DNA from 4 places in the Telluria sp. Soil_C_11 genome. Region 4 is predicted to be linked to each of the others. Evidence: predicted binding sites of a transcription regulator. Region 4 holds the regulator's gene; each other region holds the start of a gene.
The links. The regulator sigma-54, encoded in region 4, starts transcription at its own class of promoters, with help from an activator protein. The targets are predictions, from matches to a motif close to TGGCANGNAANCTGCTTT.

Region 1 (5,608 bases), on a different contig from region 4:
CCCTCAGCCGCCTGCTTTCAGCCGGCGCCACAGCGTCGTGCGGCTGATCCCCAGGTGGCGGGCGGCGGCCTCGCGCTGGCCGCCGAAGCGGGCCAGCACCTCGGCCACGCTGGCCTGCGGCGATGCTGGCGGCGGCGATAGGACGCCGGGAGCGGGCAGGGCGGAGGCGGGCGGAGGGGCGGCCCGGCCCAGCTCCGGCGCCACCGCCAGCAGGAAGGCCGGGGTCAGGGCCTGCAGCGGTTCGGCGGCCAGGAACAGCGCCAGCCGCTCCATCAGGTTGCGCAGCTCGCGCACGTTGCCGGGCCAGGCGTAGGCCTGCAGCAGCGGCGCGCAGGCCGCGATCTCGGCGGCCAGGTTCGGATGCGGGCGGGCGTCGAGCGCCGCCATCGCATTCTTCAGCGACCATTCGGCCAGCTGGGGGATGTCGGCGCGGCGCTGCGCCAGCCCCGGCAGGGTCAGGCGCAGCACCGCCAGGCGGTAGAACAGGTCGGCCCGGAAGCGCCCTTCGCGTACGCGGGCGTCGAGGTCGCAGTGGGTGGCGCTGATCACCCGTACGTCGATCGGCACCGGGCGCGTGCCGCCGACCCGCATCACCTCGCGCTCTTCCAGCACGCGCAGCAGCCGGGTCTGCAGGGCGAGCGGCATCTCGCCGATCTCGTCCAGGAACAGGGTGCCGCCGTTGGCCGCTTCGAACAGGCCGGCGTGGCCGCCTCGGCGCGCGCCCGTGAACGCGCCTTCCTCGTGGCCGAACAGTTCGGATTCCAGCAGCGACTCGGCGATCGCGCCGCAGTTGACGGCGACGAAGGGCCGGTTGGCGGCGCGGCCCGTGCCTTCGCGGTGGATCGCCTGCGCCACCAGCTCCTTGCCGCTGCCGGTCTCGCCCTGGACCAGGACGGTGGCCTTCGAGCGCGCATACAGCACCACGGTCTGGCGCAGCTTCTCCATGACGGGGGAGTCGCCGCGCAGGTCGTTCAGGCCGCGCCGCGCCCGGCGCGGGTCCGGGGCGCCGCGCCGGCCGCGCCCGGCTTCCAGGCGGGTCAGGCGCGCCATCTCGAGGGCGTCGTCGAAAGCCTGGCGGATCGAGGCGGCCGAATACACGAACACCGCCTTCAGGCCGGCCTCCTCGGCCAGGTCGGTAATCAGGCCGGCGCCGACGATCACCTCGACCCCGGCCGCCTTCAGTTCGTCGATGGCGGCGCGCGCGTCTTCCTCGGTCACGTAGGTGCGCTGGGCGATAGGTAATCCGAAAGTGGCGCTGAAGTCGGCCAGTTCCGGCATCGGCTGCTGGTAGCTGATCAGCGCGATGTGCGGAGAAAGGCGGCGCGCCCGCGCCAGCGCCTGCATCACGTCGCTGCCGCTGGCCTTCGCCACCACCACCGGCACCGACACGCGCCCCTTCAAATAAGCGGCGTTGGAACCGGCCGCGATCACGACGTCGCAATGGTCGGTCGCCATGCGTTCGCGGATGTGGCGCGCGGCCTCGTCGAAGCCCAGGTGCAGCGGCTCGATCTGGGCCAGGTGGTCGTATTCGAGGGTGATGTCACGGAACAGGTCGGACAGGCGCGAGACCGAAACGGTCCAGATCACGGGCTTGTCGATGCTGTCGTGCGGCGTGCGGGCGGGATGGCTCATGTTGCAAGTGTAGCGCAATGTGCACCCGACGTTTCAGCGTGAAACATCGTATTGACCGTTAATTTCCGTAACAGTCGTAAGAATTGGGTAAGGCAACCCTCATAGCATCGCTACCAGCCTGTACCAAAAAGGCATCATTAAAAGTATTGGAGACAAACAGTGGAACAAGACGTCGTACAACGGGTCAAGAGCGACCCGAATTACCAGAAGCTGGTCAAGACCCGCTCCCGCTACGGCTGGATGCTGACCTGGGCCGTGATGATCGTGTATTACGGCTTCACCTGCCTGAACGCCTTCGACAAGGAATTCATGGGCGCCCGCATCGGCGCGGGCGTGATGTCCTGGGGCGTGCCCCTGGGCCTGTTCGTGATCCTGTTCACGGTGGTCGTGACCGGCATCTACGTGCGCCGCGCCAACAGCGAATTCGACGCGCTGACCGATGCGATCCAGCGCAACGCCGCAGCCGGCGATTCCGGCGCCACGCCGATCAAGCAAAAGGTGCGCGCATGAAAGCCATGATCCGACACGCTTGCGCACTGGCCTTGCTGGCCGCCGCCAACGCCGCCATCGCCGCGCCCGACCTGGGCCAGGCCACCAAGCAGGCCACCAACTGGACCGCGATCACGATGTTCGCGGCCTTCGTCATCTTCACCCTGTTCATCACCAAGTGGGCCGCCGCGCGCACCCGCTCGGCGTCCGACTTCTACACCGCCGGCGGCGGCATCACCGGCTTCCAGAACGGCCTGGCGATCGCCGGCGACTTCATGTCGGCCGCGTCCTTCCTGGGCATTTCGGCCGCCGTGTTCGCCAATGGCTTCGACGGCCTGATCTACGCGATCGGCTTCCTGGTCGGCTGGCCCGTCATCACCTTCCTGATGGCCGAGCGCCTGCGCAACCTGGGCCGCTTCACCTTCGCCGACGTCGCCGCCTACCGCTTCGCCCAGAAGCCGGTGCGCATGTTCGCCGCCTCCGGCACCCTGGTGACCGTGCTGTTCTACCTGATCGCGCAAATGGTCGGCGCCGGCCAGCTGATCAAGCTGCTGTTCGGCCTGGACTACGGCGTCGCCGTGGTGCTGGTGGGCGTGCTGATGATGGTCTACGTGCTGTTCGGCGGCATGACCGCCACCACCTGGGTGCAGATCATCAAGGCAGTGATGCTGCTGGCGGGCGCCTCCTTCATGGCGTTCTCGGTGCTGGCCATGTACGACTTCAGCCCGGAAGCGCTGTTCGCCAAGGCCGTCGACGTGCACAGCAAGGGCATCTCGATCATGGGCCCGGGTAACTTCATCAAGGACCCGATCTCCGGCATCTCCTTCGGCATGGCGCTGATGTTCGGCACCGCCGGGCTGCCGCACATCCTGATGCGCTTCTTCACCGTCCCGAGCGCCAAGGAAGCGCGCAAGTCGGTGCTGTGGGCCACCACCTGGATCGGCTACTTCTACATCCTGACCTTCATCATCGGCTTCGGCGCGATCGTGCTGGTCGGTACCAACCCGGCCTTCAAGGACGCCGCCGGCAAGCTCCTCGGCGGTAACAACATGGCGGCCGTGCACCTGGCCAGCGCGGTCGGCGGCGATATCTTCCTCGGCTTCATCTCGGCCGTGGCCTTCGCCACCATCCTCGCGGTGGTGGCCGGCCTGACCCTGTCGGGCGCCTCGGCCGTCTCGCACGACATCTATGCGACCGTGGTCAAGAAGGGCCAGCCGGCCCCGGGCAGCGAACTGCGCGTGTCGAAGATTACCACCATCGTCCTCGGCATCATCGCCGTGGCGCTGGGCTATGTGTTCGAAACCGTGAACGTGGCCTTCATGGTCTCGCTGGCCTTCGCGATCGCGGCCTCGGCCAACTTCCCGGTGCTGTTCATGTCCGTCCTGTGGAGCAAGTGCACCACCCGCGGCGCGACCATCGGCGGCTTCCTGGGCCTGGCCACCGCCGTGATCCTGACCGTGCTGTCGAAATCGGTGTGGGTCGACGTCTTCCACAACAAGGCCGAGATCTTCCCGTACACTTCGCCGGCCCTGTTCTCGATGATCGTCGGCTTCGTCGGCGTGTGGCTGTTCTCGGTCACCGACAAGAGCCCGCGCGCGGCCATCGACAAGGCCGGCTTCGAGGCGCAGGAAGTGCGTTCGGAGACCGGTATCGGTGCTGCTGCCGCATCGGCACACTGAACCTGCGCCGCTGTACACTGAACCCGAAAGCCGGTCTCCGGCTTTCGGGTTTTTTCATGGAGAGGAGGGCGGCCGATGAGGTCCGGCGCGATCGTCGCGCCGCGCAGGAGTGGAACGGGTCATGGCTTGCCTGTTGCAGCGCGATGTTTCACAATGAAACATTCCTGAAGCGCCAGTGCCGGCCTGCGTGACGGAGGCGGCCGCAAGTCCTTGAAAACATGGGGCAGGGCGCCGCTTTCCGGCCTGGCACGCCGTTTGCATTGTTTCTCGCCATATTCCCGTCAACGCATCATTGAAAGGTAACAGGACATGAGCCAACTCTCCGCAGGCGCGAAATTCCGCCAGGCCGTGCAGGAAGAACACCCGCTGCAGGTGATCGGCGCGATCAACGCCAACCACGCCCTGCTGGCCAAGCGCGCCGGCTATCGCGCGATCTACCTGTCGGGCGGCGGCGTGGCGGCCGGCTCGCTGGGCCTGCCCGACCTCGGCATCTCCGGCCTGGAAGACGTGCTGATCGACGTGCGCCGTATCACCGACGTGTGCGACCTGCCGCTGCTGGTCGACATCGATACCGGCTTCGGCTCGTCGGCCTTCAACGTGGCGCGCACCGTGCGCTCGCTGATCAAGGCCGGCGCCGGCGCCTGCCACATCGAAGACCAGGTCGGCGCCAAGCGCTGCGGCCACCGCCCGGGCAAGGAGATCGTCAGCCAGGGCGAGATGGTCGACCGCATCAAGGCCGCCGTCGACGCCCGCACCGACGACAACTTCGTGATCATGGCGCGCACCGACGCCCTGGCCGTCGAGGGCCTGGACAAGGCCGTCGAACGCGCCGTCGCCTGCGTCGAAGCCGGCGCCGACATGATCTTCCCGGAAGCGATCACCAGCCTCGAGATGTACGCCCGGTTCAAGAAGGCGGTCAAGGTGCCGATCCTGGCCAACATCACCGAGTTCGGCGCGACCCCGCTGTTCACCGTCGAAGAGCTGAAGGGCGCCGACGTCGACATCGTGCTGTACCCGCTGTCGGCCTTCCGCGCCATGAACAAGGCCGCCGAGAACGTGTACGAAGCGATCCGCCGCGACGGCACCCAGAAGAACGTGGTCGACACCATGCAGACCCGCGCCGAGCTGTACGACCGCATCGACTACCACAGCTTCGAGCAGAAACTGGACGCCCTGTTTGCCCAGAACAAAGCCAAATAACCGCCTACGGAGACCACGATATGACCGACCAGACCAAACCGAACGACGCATCAAAAGCTGAACCTTCGACCTTCAAGCCGAAGAAATCCGTCGCCCTGTCCGGCGTCGCCGCCGGCAATACCGCACTGTGCTCGGTGGGCCGCTCCGGCAACGACCTGCACTACCGCGGCTACGACATCCTGGACGTGGCCGACACCTCCGAATTCGAAGAAATCGCCTACCTGCTGGTGCACGGCAAGCTGCCGACCGAAGCCGAACTGCGCGGCTACAAGGCCAAGCTGAAGATGCTGCGCGGCCTGCCGCAAGCGGTGAAGTCCGCGCTGGAAGCGCTGTCGGCCGCCTCGCATCCGATGGACGTGATGCGCACCGCCGTCTCGGTGCTGGGCTGCACCCTGCCGGAAAAGGACGACCACAACATCCCGGGCGCGCGCGACATCGCCGACCGCCTGATGGCATCGCTGGGTTCGGCGCTGCTGTACTGGTACCACTTCAGCCATGCTGGCCGCCGCATCGAGGTCGAGACCGACGACGACTCGATCGGCGGCCATTTCCTGCACCTGCTGCACGGTACCAAGCCGCCGGAGGAGTGGGTCAAGGCCATGCACACT
Region 2 (5,608 bases), on a different contig from region 4:
ACGGCGTTCCAAATCAATCTCCAATTGCGTCAAGGACGGTCCGTGGCGTTGAAACGTCGTTCCCGCGAAGGCGGGAACCCAAATTTTGCGCGTACCGGTAACACAAGCAAACTTGGATCCCCGCCTTCGCAAGGATGACGGTTCAAGGGGCGCCGGTTCCTTGCGTCAGCATCTATTACACAGCGTCCGACAGCGACGTGAAGTTGAAGTCCCGCACCTTCATCGGCGGAATCGCCATCTGGAACGGCACTTCGTCGCCGCCGATGATCACCGGCTTGCCGATCTCCTCGATGTTGTTCAGCATGGTCACCGGGCTCTCGTTGAAGCGGAAGTTCTTGATCGGGTACTTGATCTTGCCGTTCTCGATGTAGAAGGTGCCGTCGCGGGTCAGGCCGGTCAGCAGCACGGATTGCGGGTCGACCATGCGGATATACCAGGTGCGGGTCACCAGGATGCCCTTCTTGGTGCTGGCGATCAGGTCGGCGGTCGATTTATCGGTGCCGGCCATGATGATGTTGCCCGGGGTCGCGGTCGGCTTCACGCCTTTCTTCTTGGCCCAGTACTGCGAGTAGTTTAGGGCGTTGACCTTGCCGTCCTTGATGATGTCCATGCGCTCGCGCGCGATCAGGTTCTGGGTATCCCACGGCAGCACCGGCACGTCCGGATTCCACGGGTCGGCCCAGATGTTGACCTGGCTGTCGAACAGCTTGTCGCCCAGGCGCGAGGCGCCGCCCTTCTTCGACAGGAAGCTGCGGCCCTCGTCGGTCTGGCGCGCGTCGAAGCCGAACAGCATGAAGCCGAGCAGCTCGGAGGTCGCGGCCGGCTCCAGGATCACGGTGTAGCGGCCCGGTTCCAGCGCCTTCGCATCGACCGAGCGCAGCGCTTTTTCGATCGCCACGTCGGCCGCTTCGCGCGGATCGAAACGGGCGGCGTCGGTGGCCGAGCGCTTGACCCAGCCGGAGCCGCGGCCGTCTTCGGTGCGCACGGTGCAGGTGAAGTCCAGGCCGGTCTCGTCCTGGTGGCCGAACACGCCGTTCGAATTGGCGACGCTGGTGAATGAAGTGCTGTCGTTGAAGAAGCCGGCGGCCACCAGCTTGTTCTTGCGGCAGGCTTCGATCGCGTAGGCCGCGGACTGGGCGCGGAATTCCGGATCGATGGCGGCGGTCTTCTTGCTGAAGGTCTCGGACGCGCGGTAGTTCTGCTTGCCGACGGCCGGCATGAATTCCGGATTCTCCGGCGCCAGCCGGGCCAGGTCTTCGGCGCGGCGGACGACTTTTTCCAGCGACTTGTCGTCGAACTCGTTGATGGTGGCGACGCCCTGGCGCTTTCCGAAGGCGACCTGCACGGCGATGGCGGTGTCTTCCGCCAGGCCGGCGGTGGAGACGGCATTGCGCGCGAAGCGGATATTGCCCTTGCGGCTGCCTTCCACGGTCACGCTGCATTCGTCGGCCTTGGACAGCGACAGCACGCGGTCGCAGATGCGTTTGGTTTGTTCCTGGGTCAGGATGGTCATGTGTGTGCTCCCTGCCTTAGCCGATCTTGCGGGCCGTGTTGATGACGTTGATGCCGTTGAAGCGCGCGGTCGAGGCGCCGTGCGACACGATGGAGATCTGCGGAGGCTGGCCCTTGCCGTCGAAGAAGGAGCCGCCCATGCGCCAGTCGCGCTCGTCGCACAGGGCCGTGCAGGCATTCCAGAAGTCCTGGGTGTTCGACTGGTAGGCCACGTCTTCCAGCATCTGGCCGATCTTGCCGTCCTTGATTTCGTAGAACAGCTGGCCGCCGAACTGGAAGTTGTAGCGCTGCTGGTCGATCGAGAACGAGCCGTCGCCGACGATGTAGATGCCCTTCTTGATATCCTTGACCATCTCGTCCGGGGTCAGCTTCTTCTTGCCCGCCTGGAGCGAGGTGTTCGGCATGCGCTGGAACTGCACGTTGCTCCAGCTGTCCGCGTACGAGCAGCCGTCCGATTCGGTCTTGCCGATGATGTGGGCCTGGTCGCGGGTGGCCTGGTAGCTGACCAGGATGCCGTCCTTGATGATGTCCCAGCGCTTGCACTTGACGCCTTCGTCGTCGTAGCCGACGTTGCCGAGCGAGCCCGGGGTGGTCTTGTCGGCCACGATGTTCACCAGCGGCGAACCGTAGTTGAATTTCTTCGATTCCCACTTGTCGAGGGTGGCGAAGCTGGTGCCGGCGTAGTTGGCCTCGTAGCCCAGCACGCGGTCCAGTTCCGTCGGGTGGCCGACCGATTCGTGGATCGTCAGCCACAGGTGTTCCGGCGAGAGCATCAGGTCGTACTTGCCCGGAGTGACCGACTTGGCGGTCAGCTTGCGCTTGGCGTCGCGGCCGGCGGCGCGCGCGTCCTCGACGATGTCATATGACTTGGTGTACAGCGTGGCGACGCCACCGGCGGCCTTGATCTTGTCTTCCTTGCGCGCGGCCAGGTATTCGTAGCCCATGCCGACCGGCGCCGACAGGCCCTGGCGCGAACGGAACTTGCCGGTGGCCTTGTCGACCGCGGTGGCGGTCAGCGGCGCCCACAGGCGCTGGATGTCCTGGTCGATGTAGGAACCGTCGGTGGAGGCGAAATACTTCTGCTGGTTCACCTGGAATAGCATCGACTGCATGAAGTTGGCGCCGCCGTCCATGCCGGCCTTGTTGGCCGCGATCAGCAGCTCGGCCTTCTCCTTGATCGGCACCGTGCGCCAATCTTTCACTACCGGCGTCGCCCACGACACCTCGCCCACGCCTTTCACCGGCGCGAGCTGCACCGGCTCGGACTGCAGCCTGGCGTTGGCCTTGGCAATCGCCACCGCCTGGCGCGCCGCGCCGGCCACGCCGTCCGGGGTCATGTCGTTGGTGGCGGCGAAGCCGTAGGCGCCGTTGCAGATCACGCGCACGCCGATGCCGGCCGACTCGGTGTTGACCACGTTCTCGACGTTCAGGTCGCGGGTGATCACGTACTGGTTGAGGTAGCGGCCGATGCGCACGTCGCAGTAGCTGGCGCCGGCCTTGGTGGCGGCGCCCAGCGCCGTATCGGCCAGCATTTTCTTGGCCGCGACCGGCATCGGCTTGAGCAGCTCTTCGGCCGCGATCGCGCGGCCGAAGACGGGCACCAGCATCGAGCCGAAAGCCAGGCCGCTGATGTTGAGGAAGGTACGGCGTTCCATGACGTCTCCTGTGTTGGACAGTGGTCCGGCGGGCGGACCGCTCTAGTTGTACTGCGCCTGTGCTTCTTATTTATCTGCTGAACCATATCAGCAGTTAAACTTTTTGAATAGGCAATCTTTATGCCAAGCGCCTGAGGGCGTTCGACATCCCCGGGCCATAGCGGATTGCCAAAGCAGTGTCCGGCCGCTTCGTGTCCGCCCCTGTCCGGACAGTGTCCGCGCGGACGCGTTTGATACATATATAATATTTACTTGACGACAACTATGCACTGGCCGATGATCGGCGGACGGCACGGCACGACGCCGCTGCCTTACCGACATGGAGAGCGACACATGAAACGATTCATCCTGGCCGCACTGCTGGCTGGCGGCCTGGCCGGCACTGCGCTGGCCGCCAGCCAGACCGACGACGCCCAACTGCGTGCGGCAATCGCAGGCAGCCACCGCAGCAGCGCCAACGTGGCGCGCGACGCCTGGCGCCATCCTTACGACACGCTGACTTTCTTCGGCATCAAGCCGACCATGACGGTGGTCGAATTGCTGCCGGAAGGCGGCTGGTACACCGAGATCCTGGCGCCCTACCTGCGCCAGGACGGCAAGCTGATCAGCGCCGGCGCCATCTCCAGGACGTTGCTGGAGTCCAACCCGGCGGTGTATGACAAGGTCGTACGGGGCGGCTTCAGTCCGGCAAAGGCCATCTACAACTTCGCCCCGCCAAACAGCGTCGACATGGTGCTCACCTTCCGCAACGTGCACAACTTCGTCGAGCTGGGCGACGACAAGGTCAAGGAAATGTTCAAGGCCATCTACACGAGCCTGAAGCCGGGCGGCGTGCTGGGCGTGACCGATCACCGCCTGCCGGAATCGATGCCCCAGGACGCCAAGGCAACCAGCGGCTACATCCACGAGTCCTACGTGATCAGGATGGCGGAAAGCGCTGGTTTCAAGCTGGCGGCCAAGTCCGAGATCAACGCCAATCCGAAGGACAAGGCCGACCACAAGGGCGGTGTCTGGGCGCTGCCGCCGACCCTGACCAACCGCGACGAGGACCGCCAAAAATACCAGGCCATCGGCGAGAGCGACCGCATGACGCTCAAGTTCGTGAAGCCCTGAATGTGACGCGGCGGTGAGTATTTGTGAACTTTCGCGCGGCCGCACGGTGTATAGTCAACCAGCATCTTTTTGAGTCAAAGAAACGCATGACATTTTCCCGTATCGCCGCCGCAGCCCTGCTCGCTGCCGCCAGCCTCGCCGCCCAGGCGCAGGACACCGACGCCAAGGCCGCACCCACCGCGCCCGCCATCTCCTCGCGGGTCGAACGTTCGGTCGTCAAGATCTTCTCGACCTTGCGCCGCCCCGACCCGTACAAGCCGTGGACCAAGGCCACGCCGCAGGACGTCACCGGCTCGGGCGTGATCATCGAGGGCAAGCGCATTCTCACGAATGCCCACGTGGTCGGCTATGCCAGCCAGGTGCAGGTCCAGGCCAGCGAGGACGGCGACAAGGTCGGGGCCACGGTGGTGGCGGTGGCGCGCGGCATGGACCTCGCCCTGCTCAAGCTCGACGACGAGTCTTTCTTCGACAAGCACCCGGCGCTGCCGCGCGCCAGCGTGCTGCCGGACGTGCGCGAGCAGGTGTTCGCCTACGGCTATCCGGTCGGCGGCAACTCGCTGTCGATCACCAAGGGCATCGTCTCGCGCGTCGAATTCGTCCCCTACGGCTTCGGCAACGCTGGCCTGCGGGTGCAGATCGACGCCCCGATCAACCCCGGCAACAGCGGCGGCCCGGTGATCGCCGGCGACCGCATGATCGGCCTGGCCTTTTCCGGTATCGCCGGGGCCAACAACATCGGCTACGTGATCCCGAACGAAGAGATCGAGCTGTTCCTGAGCGACATCGCGGACGGCCGCTACGACGGCAAGCCGCTGCTGCTCGAGAGCATACAGACGCTGGAAAACCCGGTCCTGCGCCAGTACCTCAAGCTCGACAAGTCGGTCGAAGGCGCGGTCGTGCACCGCCCCCACAGCAACGACCCCAATTATCCGCTGAAGGAATGGGACGTCATCACCCGCATCGGCGACTATCCGGTCGATAACCAGGCCATGGTCAAGCTGGGCCCGAACCTGCGCGTGCGCTTCCAGTACCGCGTGCAGCAGGTCGCGAAGAACGGCAAGGTGCCGCTGACCGTGGTCCGCGGCGGCAAGACCCTGCAGGTGCAGGTACCGGTGGGCGGCCCGCGCCAGCTCCTGATCCCGGACCTGAACGGCGGCTACCCGTCCTACTTCGTGTACGGTCCGATCGTGTTCTCGCGCGCCACCTCCGAGTTCCTGTCCTCCGTGAGCGGCAATGCGGGGGCGCTGAACGCCCTCAGCTTCAACGGCAGCCCGCTGGTGACGCGCCGCGGCGAGGGGCCGGACGGCCAGCGCGAGGAACTGGTGGTC
Region 3 (5,608 bases), on a different contig from region 4:
GGCGGTCTGCGAGAACCACAGCAGGCCCAGGCCCTCGCCCACCATCAGGATGAACAGCAGGTTGACGCGGCTGTTCAGGCTGCCTTTCGCGGCGGCCTTGTCGGACAGCCAGCCGCCCAGGGCGCGGGCGAACAGGGCCAGCAGGCCGAAGCTGCCGGCGGCCATGCCCGCTTCCTTCAGCGACAGCTTGAAGTGGTCGACGTAATAGACCGCGGCGACGTTGTGGATGAAGAGTTCGATGCCGAAACAGGCGCCGTAGGTCACGAACAGCAGCCACGCGCGGTAGTTGCGGCAGGCTTCCGCAAAACTGGCCCAGCCGCCCTTGCCGCCGGCTTCGAAGGGAATGCCGGCCGCGCGCAGCTCGGCGTAGTTCCCTTCCGGGCAGTCCTGGGTGAACTTCCAGTAGGCCACGGCCATGGCCAGCATCGCCACGCCCGGCACCAGCAGGGCCGCGCGCCAGCCCATGGTCTCGCTGACGCCCGCCATGACCACGGCGCTCGTCAAGAGCGGCATCAGGGCTTGCGCGGCGCCGCCGCCGCTGTTGCCCCAGCCGGCCGAGGCCGCGTTGGCGGTGCCGACCACGCGCGGGCCGAACATCACCGAGGTGTGGTACTGGGTGATCACGAAGCTGGCGCCGACCGCGCCGATCCCGAGGCGGAACAGCAGGAAGCTTTCATAGCTCTGGGCCATGGCCACGCCCAGCACGGGGATGGCGCCGATGGCGAGCAGGCCGGTATAGGTCTTGCGCGGGCCGAAGCGGTCGCACAGCGGGCCGACCAGCAGGCGCACGACGATGGTGATGGCGACGGCGGCGATGTTGATGTCGGCGATCTGCGCCATCGACAGGTGGAACTCGCCTTTGATGACCGGCATCAGCGGCGCGCAGGCGAACCAGGCGAAGAAGCAGACGAAGAAGGCCACCCAGGTCAGGTGGAAAGCACGCATTTGCGGCGTACTGAAGGAGAACAGCTTGATTGAATTTGCTTTGCCGGCCATGGTTCGCTCCCGATAAAAAAGAAAAGGCGCCCGCTGCCTGGCCGAACGCATGGGTGCATGGGTTCGGGTGCAGCGGACGCCGTTGTCCTGGTGTTCTGTCTACCTTCCGGGCCGCCGTTGGACCGGTGGATATGCATGGGATCGCCGTTGATCCGTGCAGGGAGTGTTTGCAAGAGCCGTGCCAGATGCCCTTTCCCCTGGCGCGCCGCAGCGCTAGCGGGGACTGCGCTTCATTGCGGTGCACCATGCGCGATAATGAGGCGCCGGCATGCACTGTTCATGAAGAGATATAAGCGGAAGGATTGCTGCCGTCCCAGACCTTGCCGTCCATCAGCACGGACGAGCGCAGCAGGCCGGCGGGCGCCGCCACGCCGGCCTGCGCGGCGGCTTCGCGGTACAGGCCGACCCGGTTGACGCGGGCGGCGACGGCCAGGTAGTCCGGATCGTCGCGCAGCAGGCCCCAGCGCCGGTGCTGGGTCATGAACCACATGCCGTCCGACAGCCAGGGAAAATTCGCCTCGCCGTCGGCGTGGAAGCGCAGCGGGTCCGGGTCGCGCCAGCGCCGGTCCATGCCGTCGTCATACCAGCCGTTCAGGCGCGCGGCGATCAGTTCGCGGCCGGCGTTCACATACGCCGGGCTGGCCAGCACCTCGGCGGCGGCATCGCGGTGCGCCGGCGAGGCGTCGAGCCAGCGCCCCGCTTCCAGCAGCGCCGCTACCAGCGCGCGGCAGGCGTGCGGATGGGCGTCGACGAAGGCGGCGGTGGCGCCCAGCGCCTTGCCGGGATGGTCGGGCCAGATGTCCTGGCTGGTGGCGACGGTGAAGCCGCCGCCGTCCAGCACCGCGCGCGCGCTCCACGGCTCGCCCGCGCAGAAGCCGTCGATGTGCCCGGCGGCCAGGCTGGCCGCCATCTGGCCCGGCGGGACGGTCGCCGCCTGGATGCCGCGCAGCGGATCGATGCCGCTCGCCGCCAGCCAGTAATACAGGAACATCGCGTGGTTCCCGGTCGGGAAAGTGTGGGCGAAGGTAAAGCGGCGGCGGCCGCGCAACATGTGGGCCGCCAGCGACGGCCCGTCGAGGACGCCCTGCTCCGCCAGCGCGCGCGACAAGGTGACGGCCTGGCCGTTGCGCGACAAATTCATCAGCACCGCCATCGGCACGGCGCGCGCACCGATGCCCATCTCGACCCCGTACACGAGGCCATACAGCACATGGGCGACATCGAGGCTGCCGTTGGCCAGGCGGTCGCGCATGCCCGACCACGAATGCTCGCGGCTGAGTTCGAGCTTGATGCCGTATTTTTCGTCCAGCCCGAGCACGGCGGCCATCACGAGCGGGGCGCAGTCGGTCAGCGGCATGAAGCCGGCGCGGATGATGGGGGTTTCGGGGCGGTCGGAGCCGATCAGCATATAAGGTCCTTAGCCGTCGTTCCCGGGCAGGCGGGAACCCAAGTTTGCTGGTGTTTCGGCAGCTCATGCAGAACTTGGATCCCCGCCTTCGCGGGGACGACGATACATACGTCAACTATAAAAGGTCTTCCACATCCAGAATCCGCTGCGCCACCTCACCCAGCTTCAACTTCCTGTTCATCGCCATGCTGCGCAGCTTCTGGTAAGCCTGCTCTTCGGTCAGCCCGCTGCGCGCCATCAGCACGCCCTTGGCGCGCTCGACCAGCTTGCGGTCGGCCAGCTGGCGGCGGGTGTCCGAGAGTTCGTCCAGCAGCCTGCGCTCGCGCTTGAAACGGGCCAGGGCCACGTCCAGCACCGGCTTCACGCGCTCGGGCAGCAGCCCCGCCACGATATAGGCCGAGACGCCGGCGCCGAGCGCGGCATCCATGCTGGACGGGTCCTGGTCGTCGGTGAACAGCACGATCGGACGCGGCGCGTCGCGGGTGGCGATCACGATGTGCTCGAGCACGTCGCGGGCGTCGGATTCGCTGTCGATGATGATCATGTCCGGCTGGATCTGGGCGATCCGCTCGGGCAGGAAGATATCGGCCGGCAGCGCGGCGACGATGTCGTAGCCCGATTCCAGCAGCCCGATGCGCAGCGCGGTGTTGCGCTGCGCTTGGGCGGCGGCCTGCTCGCCGCCGCATGGCGCGGTGTTGACCACGACGATACGAAGGCTGCGCTGGACGGGAGGTGGCGGTTTCATGCCTTGGGAATATGCAAGTTCCGGGCCAGACAGATATTTCCGAAACGCATAACCGAAGTAAGGACGAGCCACAGTTTAACGTCAAGAAACATTCACAATACTAATGGAGAACATCACGAAGTAAAAGTTCCCTTATGTCTGAAGTCTCCCTATACTGCACCGCAACAACTGAGATTTCACGGAGAACTTCATGAGCACCGCAACGATCACCCAGGCACAGGACAAAGGTCTGCGCCACCAATTTGCCGACAGCATCGCCCGGATCCGCGAATTCGCGATCGAACTGTTCGTCGCCCATGGCGGCTGGTTCGTACAGGACGCCGACCGCAGCGCCCGGAAGAGCCGCCGCGAGCTGCTGTCGCTGGCCGCCGCCGCCGAATCCCACAGCCCTTCGCTGTCGGCCGAACTGCGCCACCTCGCTTCCAAATAATTGACAAGGACACCATCATGACCCCAGTCGAATACATCACCGTCGGCATCTCGGCGCTGGCCATCGTCACCCGCATCGTGTTCTTCATCCGCAACCCGTCCGTGACCACCCCGACGGAACTGTGGATGACCGAACAGCCGCAATTCAAGGAAGTCGGCTAAGCATCACCATCCAGTCGCTACTGTTCTCCACGCCCGGCATTGGCCGGGCGTTGTCGTTTACGGCGCCGTACGTACGCAGGCGCGCGACGCCCGCGGCGAGAATCCACACAGCATGCTTGTCGGCTGAGCTAGAATGCTTTTTTGCAATTTCTCTCTGACACGCGATGCGCCTTCCCGTTTACGCTTCTCTCGCCGTCCTGGCTGCCCTGCTGGCCCTGCCCGTTGCCGCCTCGACGCCCATCACCCTCGACCAGGCCATGGCCCATCCCGACTGGATCGGCACTCCCGTGGAAACCGCATGGTGGAGCTGGGACGGCAAGCAGGTCCTGTACAAGCAAAAGCGCACCGGTTCGCCGCTGCGCGACATCTACCAGACCGGGGCCCAGTCCGGCCTGAACAAGGCCCGCAAGGTCGAGGATGCGGAACTGGCCAGGCTGGACGGCGCGCTGGTGGTCTACAACCGCGAGCGCACCCGCGCCGCCTTCATCCGCAACGGCGACCTGTTCGAGCGCGACCTCAAGAACGGCGAGCTGGTGCAGATCTCGCGCAGCAGCGGCGTCGCCATCAACGCGGTGCAGTATTCCGCCGACGGCCGCAGCGTGCAGTTCCGCATCGGCGACGACTGGGCCACCTGGGACCGCGCCAGCCGCCTGGTGTCGCCGATCGCCGTGGCGCGCGCGGCCAAGGAGCCGGGCGCCCAGGAGCCGGATGCGCTGCGCGACATGCAGCTGCGCCTGATCGCCACCCTCAAGCGCCAGAAGATTGATCGCGACGCCAACCGCGCACGCGCGGAGGAAGAACGCCGCGCCGACCCGACCCGCGCCCCGGCCCCGATCTACCTGGGCGACAAGCTGTCGATCGCCGCCACCCACCTGTCGCCGGACGGCCGCTGGCTGCTGGTCGTGACCGGTCCGAAGGATGGCGGCGACAAGGGCCGCGTCGGCAAGATGCCGCGCTACGTGACCGAGTCCGGCTACGAAGAAACCTCGGACGAGCGCACCCGCGTCGGCCGCAACAGCCCGCACCCGCACGGCCTGAAGCTGGTCAACCTGCTCACCCGCGAGGTGAAGGACCTGTCCTTCGACGTCCTGCCGGGCGTGAACGCCGACCCGCTGGCCGCCATGCGCGCCGAACGCAAGCTCGATCCGCTCAAGGGCAACCGCGCCGTGAAGGTCGGCTTCGACGGCGAGAACGTGGTCTGGAGCGCGAACGGCGCGAACGCGGCGGTGATGCTGCGCGCGGTCGACAACAAGGACCGCTGGATCGCCACCGTCGATCTGCCGCGCGCCGCGCTCAAGCCGGTGCACCGCCTGACCGACCAGGCCTGGATCAACTTCGACAGCAGCGAATTCGGCTGGCTGCCGGACAACAGCACGCTGTGGTACCTGTCCGAGGAAACCGGCTATGCCCACCTGTACACGCTGGACGCTTCCGGACGCACCCGCGCCCTCACGCAGGGCAAGTGGGAAGCGTCGGACGTGGCGTGGTCGGCCGACGGCGCCACCGCCTGGCTGCTGTGCAACCGCAAGACCCCGGGCGCCTATGAAGTCTGCGCGGTCAACGCGAAAGACGGCTCGACCCGCGAAGTCAGCCGCCTCGACGGCGGCGTGGAAGACTTCCGCCTGTCGCCGGACCAGCGCAAGCTGCTGGTGCATTACTCCGGCCCTTACCTGCCGCCGCAGATCGCCACCCTGCCCTCGAGCGGCGGCGACGCGGTCAGGCTGACCGATACCCGCACCACCGAATTCAAGTCCCACGACTGGATCCAGCCGCAGTTCGTGGCCGTTCCCTCCACGCATGGCGCGGAACCGGTCTGGTCGAAGCTGTACCGTCCGGCCCGGCTCGAGCCGGGCAAGCGCTATCCGGTG
Region 4 (5,608 bases):
GACCCCGCAGGACGTGCTGGTCGCGATCTCGTATTCCGGCGAAAGCGCCGAGCTGGCGGTCGTCATCCCGGCCGTCAAGCGCATGGGCGTGCCCGTGATCGCCATGACCGGCAAGCCGGGTTCGCGCCTGGCGCAGGTGTCCGATGTGCACCTCGACGTCTCGGTCGAGAAGGAAGCCTGCCCGCTGAACCTGGCCCCGACCGCCTCCACCACCGTGACCCTGGCGCTGGGCGACGCGATCGCCGTGGCGCTGCTGGAGCTGCGCGGCTTCAGGTCGGAAGACTTCGCCCTGTCGCACCCGGGCGGCGCCCTCGGCCGCCGCCTGCTGACCCACGTGCGCGACGTGATGCGCAGCGGCGACGCGGTGCCGAAGGTGGCGCTGGACGCGCCGCTCAGCGACGCCCTGCTGGAAATCTCGCAGAAGGGCATGGGCATGACCGCCATCGTCGACGAGGCCGGCCGCCCGGTCGGCATGTTCACCGACGGCGACCTGCGCCGCATGATCGAGAAGGTCCAGGACTTCAGCAAGGTGGTGATCCGCGACGTCATGCACGCCAATCCGCACCGTATCCATCCGGAGCAGCTGGCGGTCGACGCCGTCGCCGTGATGGAAGAATTCCGCATCAACCAGATGCTGGTGACCGATGCCGACGACGTGCTGGTCGGCGCCCTGCACATCCACGACCTGACCCGCGCCAAGGTGATCTGATGGTGACCCAGCTGGAACATGTACAGCGCGCGGCGCGCGTGAAAGTCATGATCTTCGACGTCGACGGCGTCCTCACCGACGGCAGCCTGACCTACGGCCCGGACGGCGAAGTCACCAAGACCTTCTATGTGCTGGACGGCCTCGGCATCCAGCTGCTGAACCGCACCGGCGTGCAGACCGCCATCATCAGCGCGCGCAATTCGCCGATCGTGGTGAAACGCGCGGCGGACCTCGGGATCACCCACGTGTTCCAGGGCCAGCACGACAAGCGCCTCGCGTTCGCCGAGCTGCTCGAAAAGACCGGCGTGACGGCCGAGCAGTGCGGCTACATCGGCGACGACGTGATCGACCTGCCGCTGTTCACCCGCGTCGGCTTTGCCGTCACGGTGCCGAGCGGGCATCCGGAAGTGCAGTACCGCGCCCACTACGTCACCAAGAACCCGGGCGGACGCGGCGCCGTGCGCGAAGTCTGCGACATGGTGATGCGCGCCCAGGGCACCTACGAACAGGCACTGGCTCCGTATTTTGGATAATCCATCGCAAGCCATGGCGACGACCTCCTACGTCAACAAGCGCACCGCGCACCGCTGGCGCCTGCTGGCCCTGATGCTGGTGGGCGTGTTCTTCGCCTTCGGCAGCTTCTGGCTGCTGCAGGTGATGCGCGGCGACGCGCAGGGGCCGAACGTCAACGTGGGCAACGATCCGGACTACATCATCGACAACTTCAGCTTCGTGCGCATGTCGGAAACCGGCCAGCCGCGCTACGTGATCTCGGGCGAGCGCCTGACCCACCGCCCGGCCGACAACACCTCGGTGATCGACAAGCCGGTCGTGCAGAGCATGAGCACCGACCATCCGCACATGACCATGACGGCCAACACCGCCCACGTCAACCAGGACCAGAACCAGATCGACCTGGCCGGCAACGTCGACATCTCGCGGCCGGGCAGCGCGACCTCGCAGCCGCTGCGCATCCGCACCGAAGCGCTGACCGTGCTGCCGGACGAGGAGATCTCGAAGACCGACAGGCCGATCGAGATGAAGCTCGGGGCCGCCTCCGTGACCGGGGTCGGCATGGTCGCCAACAACGCCACGCAACAGCTGACGCTGGGCGGGCGCGGCCGGATCATCTATCCGCCGCGTGCCGCACGCTGACAGGACAACCTGAAAGGATTCGCATCCAATGAAAAAAATATTCGCTGTCGCCGCGCTCTTGCTGGCAAGCCTGACCGCTACGGCCGAGCGGGCGGATTCCCTCAAGCAGGCCCAGATCGATTTCGACGACGGCCATATCGATGAAGCGACCCAGACCCGTATCCTGACCGGCAACGTGGTGCTGACGCGCGGCACCCTGCTGATCAAGTCGGACAAGGCCGTGCTGAAGGAAACGCCGGAGGGCTACATGCTGCTGACGCTGACGGCCGCGCCGGGCAAGACCGCGAGCTTCCGCCAGAAGCGCGACGGCGGCCCCGACCTGTGGACCGAGGGCCAGGCCCAGCGCATCGAGTACGACGAGCGCACCGAGGTGGTCAAGCTGTTCTCGAACGCCGTGGTCAAGCAGCTCGAAGGCAAGCGCATGACGAGCGAGGTGAACGGTCCCTTCATCTCCTACGACAACCGCACCGAGCAGGCGAACGTGCACAACGACGCCAGCGGCGAGAGCAAGCCGGGCGGCGGACGCAGCACCATCATCATCGCGCCGCGCCGCAGTGCGCCCGCTCAGGCGCCGGCAGCGCAGCCGGCAGGAGCAGCCAAGCAATGATCGATGTCCACGCAGACGCAGACGCAGACGCCGCCGCCCACGCTGGCGGCAGCACCCTGGTCGTCAAGGGACTGCAGAAGAGCTACGGCAAGCGCCTGGTGGTGCGCGACGTCTCGCTGCAGGTCGCCTGCGGCGAGGTGGTCGGCCTGCTCGGTCCGAACGGCGCCGGCAAGACCACCTCGTTCTACATGATCGTCGGCCTGGTGCCGGCCGACGCCGGTTCCATCGTGATCAACGGCACCGACATCACGAGCCTGCCGATCCACCGCCGCGCCATGCTCGGCCTGTCCTACCTGCCGCAGGAAGCCTCGGTGTTCCGCAAGCTGACGGTGGAGGAGAACATCCGCGCCGTGCTGGAACTGCAGCGCGAGAACGGCAAGCCGCTGGGCAAGGCGCGCATCGAGGAACGCCTCGACGAGCTGCTGGCCGAACTGCAGATCGAGAAGCTGCGCGAGAACCCGGCGCTGTCGCTGTCGGGCGGCGAGCGGCGCCGCGTCGAGATCGCGCGCGCGCTGGCGACCGATCCGCGCTTCGTGCTGCTGGACGAGCCGTTCGCCGGCGTGGATCCGATCGCGGTAATCGAGATCCAACGCATCGTGCGCTTCCTGAAGGAGCGCGGCATCGGCGTGCTGATCACCGACCATAACGTACGCGAGACGCTCGGCATCTGCGACCGCGCCTACATCATCAACCAGGGCGCGGTACTGGCATCCGGTCGTCCCGACGATATCATCGCCAACGAATCGGTCCGCCGCGTCTACCTGGGTGAACACTTCCGGATGTAGTCCATGAAACAGACGCTGCAACTCAAGACATCACAGCACCTTGCGCTGACGCCGCAACTCCAGCAGTCGATCCGGCTGCTGCAGCTGTCCACTCTCGAGCTGCACCAGGAGATCGAACAGGTCCTGAGCGACAACCCGCTGCTCGAACGCCTCGACGATCCGCTCGACCGCTCCGTGCGCCTGCTGGCCGACGGCGCGATCAACAATGGCGCGTCGACCTCGACCACGCCCGATGCGCCGCCCGCGTCCGGCCAGGGCGAGGAGGGCGGTGGCGGCGCCGAAGCCGAGGGCAGCCAGGAAGGCAACGACGCCGGCGACAGCGGCGGCGGCGAGCAGGAGATGGACTGGGGCGAACCGGGCCGCTCCGGCAGCGGCGGCGAGGAAGAAGACGGCCGCCCGCAGCTGGAAGCCAGCCCCGTCTCGCTGCGCGAACACCTGATGGAACAGGTGCGCCTGACCTGCATCTCGCCGCGTGACTGCGCACTGGTCGAGATCGTCGTCGACACCCTCGACGACAATGGCTACCTCGAGGAATCGCTGGACGAACTGCACGCGCGCCTGCCGCCCGAACTGGAGATCGAGTTCGAGGAACTGCGCACCGCGCTGGCGCTGGTGCAGAGCATGGACCCGCCCGGCGTGGGCGCGCGCAGCGCCGCCGAATGCCTGGCGCTGCAGATCCGCCGCATGCCCGGCGTGCCGATGGTGACGCGGCGCATGGCGCTGACCATCGTCGAACGCTACCTGACCTGGTTCGCGCAGCGCGAATTCAACAAGCTGAAGAAGGCCCTCGATTGCGACGACGAGGACCTGCGCGAAGCCCAGGCCGTGATCCGCCAGTGCAACCCGCATCCGGGCGCGGCCTTCGCTGCCGACGTCTCCGACTTCGTGGTGCCGGACGTGATCGTGCGCCGCGCGAAGGATGGCTGGAGCGTGCAACTGAATCCGGACGTGATGCCGCGCCTGCGCGTGAACAGCCTGTACGCCGCCCTGATGAAGCAGGGGAAATCGGAGTCGCAGCTGGCCGCGCAGCTGCAGGAAGCGAAGTGGCTCATCAAGAACATGCGCCAGCGTTTCGACACGATCCTGCGTGTCGCCCAGGCTATTGTCGAGCGGCAGCGCAACTTTTTCTCCCATGGCGCGGTTGCCATGCGGCCCCTTGTTTTACGTGAGATAGCTGATACACTAGGTCTACACGAGAGCACAATTTCTCGCGTCACAACTCAGAAATACATGCTGACGCCGCACGGCATGTTTGAGCTGAAGTACTTTTTCGGGAGTCACGTCGCGACCGAGGCAGGGGGAGAGGCCTCCTCGACCGCGATCCGGGCTCTCATCGTACAACTCACAGGAGCAGAAGACCCCAAGAACCCTTTATCCGATAGCAAGATCGCGGAGATGCTGGGGGAACAGGGAATGGTTATCGCACGCCGCACGGTCGCGAAATACCGTGAGGCGCTGAAGATCCCGCCCGTCAGCCTTCGCAAATCCCTGTAGCAAGCTCTTGCAACAACGCTGCCCGAAGCGCGATGTGCGCATGACAGGCGGCGCATCTTCAAAGGAGTGTGTATGAATCTCACTATCAGCGGACATCATCTCGATGTAACCCCAGCAATCCGAGAATACGTACAGAACAAGCTCGAACGCATCACCCGCCATTTCGATCAAGTGATCGACTCCCACGTCATCCTCTGCATAGACAATCTCACCGAGAAAGAAAAACGCCAGAAGGCCGAGATCAACTTGCGCGTTGCCGGGAAGATCGTTCACGTCGCGAGCGCCGCGCATGACCTGTACGCCGCGATCGACATGCTGATGGACCGACTCGACAGGCAAGTCCAGAAGTACAAGCAGATGCTGCAGGATCACAGTAACACTCCGCTGAAACGCATGGCCAACGAAGGGGGAGAAGAAGCTGCCGCCGCAGCGTGACGATTCCGCCGGCACAGCACAGGTAGGCAAAGGGCGCATTGGCGCCCTTTTCGTTTTTTGCGCGCTAGAATGCCGTTTTCCTTTTCAAACAATAAAACATGAGCGAATACGTGCAGACCCGGGTGGCGAACGGCACCGGCAACATTACCCTGGACCGTCCCAAGGCCCTGAACTCGCTGTCGCTGGAGATGGTGCGCGCCCTCACCGAGGCCCTGCTGGCCTGGCGCGACGATGCGGGCGTCGACGCCGTCGTTGTCAAGAGCACCAGCGACAAGGCCCTGTGCGCGGGCGGCGACATCCGCTTTTTCCACCAGGCCGGGCATGCCACGCCCACGGGCGGCAGTGCCTTGCTGGAAGACTTCTTTACCGAAGAATACGCACTGAACCACCTGATCCATTTCTATCCGAAGCCCTACATCTCCT

Region 1: a site for sigma-54 is predicted at 4,045-4,062, ahead of prpB (methylisocitrate lyase). Genes of this name have one in related genera too.
Region 2: a site for sigma-54 is predicted at 3,276-3,293, ahead of AC3A6M_RS21725 (TldD/PmbA family protein). Genes of this name have one in related genera too.
Region 3: a site for sigma-54 is predicted at 3,160-3,177, ahead of AC3A6M_RS06300 (ANTAR domain-containing response regulator). Genes of this name have one in related genera too.

The regions. Positions count from the first base shown of each region.
Region 1 is NZ_JBDGIN010000010.1:160,388-165,995, forward strand. It holds gene prpR (propionate catabolism operon regulatory protein PrpR) at 4-1,632, opposite strand; gene AC3A6M_RS17515 (DUF485 domain-containing protein) at 1,792-2,142, shown strand; gene AC3A6M_RS17520 (cation acetate symporter) at 2,148-3,800, shown strand; gene prpB (methylisocitrate lyase) at 4,110-5,000, shown strand; gene prpC (bifunctional 2-methylcitrate synthase/citrate synthase) at 5,021-5,608, shown strand, end outside.
Region 2 is NZ_JBDGIN010000019.1:29,055-34,662, forward strand. It holds gene AC3A6M_RS21715 (TldD/PmbA family protein) at 1-12, opposite strand, end outside; gene AC3A6M_RS21720 (TldD/PmbA family protein) at 176-1,513, opposite strand; gene AC3A6M_RS21725 (TldD/PmbA family protein) at 1,530-3,167, opposite strand; gene AC3A6M_RS21730 (class I SAM-dependent methyltransferase) at 3,501-4,280, shown strand; gene AC3A6M_RS21735 (S1C family serine protease) at 4,367-5,608, shown strand, end outside.
Region 3 is NZ_JBDGIN010000003.1:163,248-168,855, forward strand. It holds gene AC3A6M_RS06290 (MFS transporter) at 1-996, opposite strand, end outside; gene AC3A6M_RS06295 (CmpA/NrtA family ABC transporter substrate-binding protein) at 1,274-2,404, opposite strand; gene AC3A6M_RS06300 (ANTAR domain-containing response regulator) at 2,520-3,149, opposite strand; gene AC3A6M_RS06305 (hypothetical protein) at 3,340-3,579, shown strand; gene AC3A6M_RS06310 (hypothetical protein) at 3,597-3,740, shown strand; gene AC3A6M_RS06315 (S9 family peptidase) at 3,905-5,608, shown strand, end outside.
Region 4 is NZ_JBDGIN010000006.1:206,956-212,563, reverse strand. It holds gene AC3A6M_RS12695 (KpsF/GutQ family sugar-phosphate isomerase) at 1-709, shown strand, start outside; gene AC3A6M_RS12690 (KdsC family phosphatase) at 709-1,242, shown strand; gene lptC (LPS export ABC transporter periplasmic protein LptC) at 1,256-1,864, shown strand; gene lptA (lipopolysaccharide transport periplasmic protein LptA) at 1,893-2,471, shown strand; gene lptB (LPS export ABC transporter ATP-binding protein) at 2,468-3,256, shown strand; gene AC3A6M_RS12670 (RNA polymerase factor sigma-54) at 3,260-4,750, shown strand; gene hpf (ribosome hibernation-promoting factor, HPF/YfiA family) at 4,823-5,185, shown strand; gene AC3A6M_RS12660 (enoyl-CoA hydratase/isomerase family protein) at 5,284-5,608, shown strand, end outside.